One region of the Anaerobacillus sp. QJM3NY_17 genome, then DNA from elsewhere that is predicted to be linked to it. Evidence: predicted binding sites of a transcription regulator. Region 1 holds the regulator's gene; the other holds the start of a gene.
What was found. Region 1 encodes LexA, which represses DNA repair genes until DNA is damaged. Its sites were predicted from a motif close to CGAACATATGTTCG; they were not measured.
Positions count from the first base shown of each region.

Region 1 (4,402 bases):
AGACTGGAATTGTTCATTTTTCTGAAGAAATGAAACTTGCTGGCTATGATCACACTAAACAACTAATGCGTATTCCGTGGGGTAGTTCAGTTGAATTTTCATTACTTAAAAAAATGATCGAATTCAATATTCATGATAAGGCAGACTGTTCAACTTTCTGGCGCAAGTGAATAAATAGACGGGACAGGCTTCTATTTGGACCAACCGCTTGGTAGTCGCTATGTGAGATTAACGTTTAAAACTAAATGAGGTTCATATATGGTCAACGGGAACCCTTCTATTTATTTTTGCCCATATTGGCATCATTATGTGACTCATCGGGATAGCGGCTTCTGTTATGAAATTACAGGTAAGTGAAAAAATACACGTGTATAAATTAAGTAATAATAAATTACGGCGTAGGGCAAGTTCCATCAGCGAGCTTGCTCCTTTTTAGTACAAATTAATTCAGTCTGGAAAAATCGAAAAAGGCTAGAAATGCAGTTCATTAAATGATAGGTAAGCTTATCTATATGTCGAAAGATGCAGAGAAAACGTCACGGTTTTCTTTAACATAAGTATGTTATCCATACATGATCCACTTCGAATGATTCATTTTTGATCAGAATACTTGTAATAGTTTGAAAAATACAACCTCATATCTCTAAAATAGAAGATAGTTCAACTAGAAGAGGAGGAAAAAAGACATATGAAATCCAGGAAATGGAAATATGGAATTGCGCTTTTTATTGTAGGGATATTAACTTTCGGTTTCTTACCGTTAACTGGAAGTGCCAAAGGTGATTGCTTTAACACTGATGCGGCGCTAACACCAGAGGAGCAGCGAATGGAAGACGGTGCCCCAATCCCACAGCAAATTATGGATAAGGCGGAGTTTACAGTTTTTGCGGATGAATTTAAGGAGGATTTGTGCAAAGCGAAAAGTGTAAAAAAAGCAGAGAAAGTGATCGAAAAGCATGGTGAGAAGCTGTGGGAGACGGCTGTTGCTCGAGCTCAGGGAGAACGAAATGATTTAGGGGAACTAGATCGTTATGATGATCGCCCGCTTTATTGGACTCGATTACATATGACTGCTGCCCTCAGGCAATGGGAACCTTCATATACAGTAACGGAGAAAAAGCAAGAAGAACTGATGAAGAAACTAGAGTACACGTCAAGGGGAATTACTTCTATTGATTTTCCAAAAGGGAAGAAAGTTAAGCGTATTTTAGTAAGCGGATTTGATCCATACCGTTTAGAACAGGAATTTAGGAGATCAAACCCTTCTGGCGCTGCAGCGCTTCAGATGGATGGGAAAGTCGTTTTGACGGAAGAAGGTCCAGCTTTTATTCAAGCAGCGAATTTTCCGGTACGATGGGATGATTTTGATGAAGGAATCGTTGAAGATACTTTTGGACCTTACCTGGTTAATAGTAAAGAGCAGGTGGATCTCATGATGACAATCAGTCAAGGTGGTCCAAAAGCTATGACCATCGAAGGGTTTGCCGGGAGATGGCGCACAGGGGTTGGAAACACTCTTGAAGATCGCTCAGAAGTTATTCCGACAGTGAGCAATTGGCCGATGCCTGAAAAACTGCCGGAATTTATTGAAACAACGCTTCCTTACAAGGAAATGATTGCAGCCAATACTGGACCATGGCCGGTAGAAAGAGGCGATGAAGTATGCGAATGGCTCGCACCAGAATATCGTGATAAACCGTATGAGTGCTATGAAGGGGGTCCGACTGAAGGATCAAAAGCTCGTAAAGGAGGAGGCGGAAGCTACTTATCGAATGAAAGTCAGTACCGATCCAATCGCGTGCGAATTGGGATAGGAGCTTATGATATTCCGGGTGGACACCTTCACGTAGCCGCTCAGGAGTACTATCCTGAAGATCCTTCCGTTTATATCACTGATGAGTTCCAAAAGTTCCGTCAGGCGACAGTAGATCAAACAGTTGAATTAGTTATAGCGGCTTCAGAGGCTGCTGAAAAGTAACCGTTTAAGAATTATGTTAGAAGTATACAAAACCGCCCTTTATTTAAATGAAGGGCGGTTTTGTATAGCCTTTAAGAGTTAAAAGTAGGTAGGTGAGGTTGGTTGTAATGTAAAGCTACACCCCTATGCTCTTCAAACTGCGATCATTTACACAGACGGAGGGGTTAATAAATAAAAGAAGAGAAGAAGCTCGTATTGATATAGCCCAGAAAGCTTATATAACATAAAAAAAGAAGCGCACGCAGCGCTTCTAGTGAATGGAGCGAAAGACCCCAATTACTTTACCAAGAATAGAAACGGAATCAAGAATGATCGGTTCCATCGATGAGTTTTCCGGTTGAAGTCGGAAGTAGTTGCTTTCTTTAAAGAATCGTTTAACAGTTGCTTCAGCTTCATCTGTCATCGCGACAACAATATCACCGTTATTTGCAGTTGGTTGTTGCTTCACAATAACCATATCACCGTTATAAATACCAGCTTCGATCATACTATCCCCTTCAATCACTAGAATAAAGGTATGTTCTTCATCCTGTGCAAACTGTTCTGGAAGCGGGAAGTATTCTTCTACATTTTCAATGGCAGTGATGGGTTGACCAGCAGTTACTTTACCAATGACGGGAACGTTTACAGTATGTTGCCGAGGAATATCGATCGTTTCATCAAGACCAAGCACTTCGATGGCTCTTGGTTTTGTTGGGTCTCGTCTGATATACCCTTTTTTCTCGAGTCTTGCCAGGTGGCCATGGACAGTGGAGCTTGAAGCAAGTCCAACAGCTTCGCCAATTTCTCTTACGGAGGGTGGATAACCCTTTTGCTTAACTTCGACTTTAATAAAGTCCAGAATGTCCTGCTGACGCTTTGATAGTTTCATAATATCTGGCACCTCGTTCCAATCTATCTATTTGTTAGTAGTATACCAGAATTTTTGTTCGCATACAAACATAAGTTCGAAGAAATTAGTTGACACGAACAGAGGTTCTGATATACTAAAAACAGAACAAATATTCGCATATGGGGTGATTGGGATGAGAAAGCAAGCTGGGGGCTTGTCTGGAGTTGATTTTCTTGTCATTATATCTTTTGTAGCTGTGTTAATTATTGTGTTTCTATCTTTGCGAACAGCTGCAGCTGAGGAGTATGATCGTTATACAACGGTACAATTGGAGCAGGGAGATACTGTTTTAGAAATTGCGGAAGAATACCGTACTGCTCATGAGTTGTCTGATCGGAAGTTCGTCAGTTGGGTTGAAGAAGTGAATAGCATTGATGCAAACCGAATTACAGCAGGAGATACTCTCATCATCCCTGTTGAAGCGAACGCTACCGCACTTGGGGGTAAAGAATAAAGTATGAACGCCGTTATTTATTGTCGGGTAAGCACAAAGAAAGAAGCACAGGAGTCTTCTCTTGCCAGGCAAAAAGAAGAACTACAACGATTTGCATCACAGTCAGGTTTTATTATACAGCGCTTGATAGAAGAAAAGCACAGCGGGTATGACATTGATCGTGATGGCATACTTGAGGTGCTTGACTTATTGAAAGAGGGGCATGTTGAGGCATTGCTCATTCAAGATGAAACAAGACTTGGGAGAGGGAATGCAAAGATCGCTCTTCTACATGCCGTCCATAAATATGGAGGGACGATTTATACAGTGAATCAAAACGGAGAACTTCAATTGTCGGAATCTGATTCGATGGTTCTTGAGATCGTTAGTATCGTTGAAGAATTTCAGCGCAAGCTTCATAATCTGAAAATTAAACGTGGAATGGACAAGGCGGTTAAAGAAGGCTATCGACCACAGCGAAACCTCAGCCATCAAAATCAAGGTGGGCGTGAGCGGGTGGAAGTTCCAATCGAAGAAATTGTTAATCTACGAAACCGTGGTCTTACGTTTAATGAGATAGCTGCAACGCTTAAAGGATTTGGACATCACGCTTCGAAAGCAACGGTACATAGACGTTATCAGGAATATGTTGACGAGCAGAACGAGAAGCACTAAACTTGTCTATGTTCAAAACATGCGTTAGCATGTGAGATACAAGTTTCAGTAAAGGAGCTATTTTACATGCCTTTTGAAGATAAACTCCAAAGAATTAACGAGCTATCTCGTAAAGCAAAAGAGTCATCATTAACAGAAGATGAGAAAAAAGAACAGAAAAAGCTACGTAAGGAATATTTAGCAAATTTCCGTTCTTCTTTCAAAAACCAACTTCATTCTATAAAAGTTGTGGATGAAGAAGGCACAGATGTAACACCTGAAAAGCTTAAGGAAAGCAAGAAAAACCGTCGCTTTCTTCAGTAGAAAATAGCCTAATTTTGCGAAAAGCAAAATTAGGCTATTTTTATGGTTGCAATTTTTCAAATATTCGTTATACTGTACTATAACAAGATGTACTAATACAAAACGGAGAGGGCGGATATGA
Region 1 covers NZ_CM149685.1:1,951,988-1,956,389, forward strand. The annotation lists gene AC0VYV_RS10370 (iron chaperone) at 1-170, shown strand, start outside; gene AC0VYV_RS10375 (hypothetical protein) at 689-1,978, shown strand; gene lexA (transcriptional repressor LexA) at 2,229-2,852, opposite strand; gene yneA (cell division suppressor protein YneA) at 3,004-3,324, shown strand; gene AC0VYV_RS10390 (YneB family resolvase-like protein) at 3,328-3,978, shown strand; gene AC0VYV_RS10395 (DUF896 domain-containing protein) at 4,045-4,281, shown strand; gene AC0VYV_RS10400 (HesB/YadR/YfhF family protein) at 4,399-4,402, shown strand, end outside.

Region 2 (4,402 bases), 410 kb from region 1:
ATAGTTCTTCTTTCAATTCTTCACCTGGTTCAGCAAATTTCAAACCAATGTTAAGTTCAGGAAACATCTCTTTCAATCGATTCATCACAATAGAAGGCTGCAATCCCTTTCCTTCTTCATCTGCAAGAGGACAACTTACCCAAAGAGCATCAGAGGGCGTTGACAAGGAATGGTAAATTAAAAATTCTTCGTCTAAAAGACGTCGCTTTAATCCAGGTGCCAGCTGGATCCCCTGATCCTCTAGCTTTTCTCGATCCTGTTCGTTCAAAAGCCCATCTTCCTGTATTCTTGATGGTAAAACTCCTTCATTGACACCTAGCAAAAAACCACACTTCACATCAGTAAATCTCGTTCGATCAATGCTACCGATCACAACTTGATCAAGTGAAGCAGGTACGAGGGCAAATTTCATGTTTTCCATTCCAGCTTCAAGAAGTTTCGTAAATTGTTCTATCGAAAGTTTTTGATCACCAATCAATTCAACCGTTTCATCAAGCAGTGCAATAACAGCATCCCAAACTTGATCATGCTCCCGTGCTTTCGAAAGCTGACCTGCTTCTTCTGCTTGTACCTTCAATCGATCTATTTTTTCTGCAGCATGACTATTCTCTAGAAGATAATAAAGAATTTCACACATTTCGCGAACGGTTTTTGCTTTCGTCATTTTTCTTTCAAACTTCTCGAGCGGTGTAACAATCCATTCTTTCGTTTCATTTAATCGATCTTCCATTTTTTCGAGGTCATCTGAGGTGACCGTTTCATCATCTTCAAGCTGTCGGTAGATATTTGCTTTAAAGCGCTCATCCGTTTTCCAGCGATAGCCCTTAATGCCTTTAGCAATTACATAATTTTCGAGTTCATCCATGCGCTCGCGAATGGTTTCGATACTTTCTTCTGTATCGTCAGGAAAAAGCAATTCTGTTTTGACACAGCGAAACACAGATTCATAGCGCCAGTTATATTGAATTATATCTAGACCGGACCTTATTAATTCAATTAGCGGGTGATGCAGCATCGTTCTCTTTTGGTCAGAAAAAATAGGAATACCGTGATCGGCATAGATCGTTTCGACAAGTTCATAATAAGAAGCCATGTTACGTACCATGACTGAAATGTCTCTATATCGATAGCCCTCATCGCGTACTAATCTAAGCGTTTCACGCGCTGCCGCTTCAACTTCGGAACGGATATTCACCGCATGATGCACTTGAATATGCTGAAGACTTCCATTATAAAGAACTGGTGGTCGTTCACCATAGTTGGCTTCTAAATGAGCAAGTTCACTATTGTTATAGCGCTTTTGATCAGCTAGAATTATCGGTTCCTTAATAGCAGCCCCCTCTTCATGCGCAAGTCCTTGAAGAGTTTGATATGTTTTCGCTGGCTCATGAAAGAGATCCAGTTCATGAATGCTTGAAGGATTCATCTCGGGATCCATCGTGATGGTAACTGTAAGGTTTGTTCCTTTTTTTATTAAAGCCTGAAGCACAAGAAGCTCTTGAGGTGTAAAACTATGAAAACCATCAATCCAGATAGAGGCACCCTCTAAGTAGCTTGACGCTTCGATTTTCTCAGCAAGCAATGCCAAATAGTCTTCCGAATCAAGATAAAACCCGAGCATTTCCTTCTGAAAAGCATCATAAACAAGGTGAAGATCATAGAGCTTATCTCGAAGTAAGCTTCGCTCATCTTCATCATAAAGATCATCCGCAAAACGTTTTATATCTTCCGGTTCAAGACAATACCGTTTAAACTCTGTTACCATGTCATTCAGATGTTCCACATACCCTGTTTTTTCAGAAGAACGCTGATAAATTCTTAGCTTCTGTTTATTCTCTTCGATGATATGACGTAACATCATACTTGTTCCTACGCTCGTTAAGTGTGGGCGGGCCATCCCTCCCGTTTCTTGAAGAACTTTCCATGCCAGTCTTGTAAAACTAAAAACCTGAGCACGAATCATTCCTTTTAACCCTCTATTATGTACTAGTTCATATTCTGATTGAAAAGTCATTTGCTCTGGTACAAGATAGATCATATCTTCACCAAGCGGGCGATCGATCAATTCTTGCTGCATTTCAGATAAACAATGCTCAGTTTTTCCACTTCCAGACCGACCAATCACAAACTGTACCGCCATGTACTCTACCTCCTACACCGTATATTCTTTGTCTATTATCTCATGTTTTTCTTCAATTGGATAGCAAGACAAGAAAATACGTTCGCATCTAAAGCGACATTATTTGTAAATTATCACACTCGATGGTTTTTAGAATGGTCCGTCAGGGTATATCAAATATAAGAACATATTTACAAAGGAGTTTTGACAATGGAAAAAGAATTCGAAACATTTAAGTGGGAGCTAAATAGACTAACAAGAGACATGACCGAATTTGTGCATAGCTACGAAAAGCTCGACGAAGGTCAAAAAAGAAGTGTTGCATCGAACTATCCATTTAAATCAGACCTTCATGACCTAAAGAATATGCTTGCTACGTGGAACAATACGGTTAATAAAATGTAAAAAGATGAGGAGCACTCCCACTTTAGGGGGTGCTTCTTTATTTAGAAATCATGTTTCTTTCATAACTTCATACATCTAAAGAGTAGAGATTTGTATAGAAGGAGGTCAACGATGTATACCCACAGAAAGTATTACGAGCCTTATGTTAGTCCATTTGATCCATGTCCTCCTATTCGAGTGAAGTCTTACTCCACTCCTCCTAATCTTTATATGGGATTTCAGCCCCCAGGACTGGAGCAATATTCCGCACGTGAAGCTCTCTCTCGAGGTACTCTCTGGAAAGCCTTCTATGATCCCTATCCTTATCCTTCAAAGCAGGGGGAGTAAAACATGTCTAAACAGCTACCGAAAGCCTACTATGAGCTGTTAGAGGAACTGCAGGCCACTGATTTCGTTCTCGTTGAACTGACTCTTTACCTTGATACACACCCGGATGACTACGAAGCCATTCAACAATTCAATGAATATGCCAAAAGAAGTAAGCATCTTAAGAAACGCTATGAAAAGGAATATGGTCCCCTTCAGCAATACGGCAACAGCTATTCAAACTACCCATGGAATTGGGGCGACGCACCGTGGCCATGGCAAGTCTAGTCTGGAAAGGGTGAACCTCAATGTGGCTATATGAAAAGAAATTGCAATATCCCGTTAAAGTCAGTACATGTAACCCCATGCTTGCCAAATTTTTGATTGAGCAATATGGCGGTGCTGATGGTGAACTAGCAGCAGCCCTCCGTTATTTGAATCAACGGTATACCATTCCTGATAAGGTCGTCGGGTTATTAACCGATATCGGAACAGAAGAATTTGCTCATCTCGAAATGATCGCTACAATGATCTATAAACTCACAAAAGACGCAACCGCAGATCAAATGAAAGAAGCTGGACTCGGCGCCCACTATGCTAATCATGACAGTGCCCTATACTACTCCAATGCCGCTGGCGTCCCATGGACAGCAAGCTACATCGCCGCCAAAGGCGATCCAATCGCCGACCTATACGAAGACATCGCCGCAGAAGAAAAAGCAAGAGCCACCTACCAATGGATCATCGATCTCTCAGACGACCCAGACCTAAACGACTCCCTCGCCTTCCTAAGAGAACGAGAAATCATCCACTCCCAACGCTTCAGAGAAGCCGTTGAAATACTTAAAGAAGAAAGAGATAAGAAAAGGATATTTTAAAACGAAATGCGGAAGCGCCCGTATAGCCTCGACAAGCGCTGGAGCCCTCTAAAAAGAACACGCTCTTTGTGTTCATTTTAGAGGGTGAAGCGATCGAGAGGCTGGGCGCTGCAGCTAGACACGAAAAGCGGATGTGGGCGGTTAGACACGGCAGCTAGACATGAAAAGCGGATGCGCCCGTTTACCCTACACAGGCACTAAAAGCTTAAAACCAAATAAACAATAACACGCAAAAGCCATCCCCTTTCGGGCATGGCTTTTCCTTTATCTCACATGATCTTCAGTACGATGTTTTCTCGGGCGTTGATTCAATTTGACTTCAATTAGTTTGCCTGCTCCCCATAATACAACTATGGCAGTGAGAATCAGCACCATCTCCAAAGGACGATGGATCAGGGCGAAGACATCATGTCCAATAAAAGACACGATCGATATCATCACCATTTTCCCTAGTAAAACGGCGAGTACAAAGCTTCTAATGCTCATATTTGACAGACCCGCAACGACATTGATTAAAGCTGATGGCGTAAATGGAAAACAAAGCAGAAGAAATACCATCCCAAATCCATGCCGCTCGATCCAGCGAAGTGTTTTTTCGATTTTGGCATGTTTTGTAATCACTCGCATGAAGCGCTGTCTAGCAAGCTTTCTGACCACTATAAAAACGATCAAAGCGCCAAGAGATGCACCAAGC
Region 2 covers NZ_CM149685.1:1,543,593-1,547,994, reverse strand. The annotation lists gene addB (helicase-exonuclease AddAB subunit AddB) at 1-2,140, opposite strand, end outside; gene AC0VYV_RS08345 (hypothetical protein) at 2,330-2,524, shown strand; gene AC0VYV_RS08340 (spore coat associated protein CotJA) at 2,636-2,851, shown strand; gene AC0VYV_RS08335 (spore coat protein CotJB) at 2,855-3,118, shown strand; gene AC0VYV_RS08330 (manganese catalase family protein) at 3,139-3,708, shown strand; gene AC0VYV_RS08325 (TVP38/TMEM64 family protein) at 3,973-4,402, opposite strand, start outside.
Region 2: a site for LexA is predicted at 2,212-2,225, ahead of addB (helicase-exonuclease AddAB subunit AddB). Genes of this name have one in related genera too.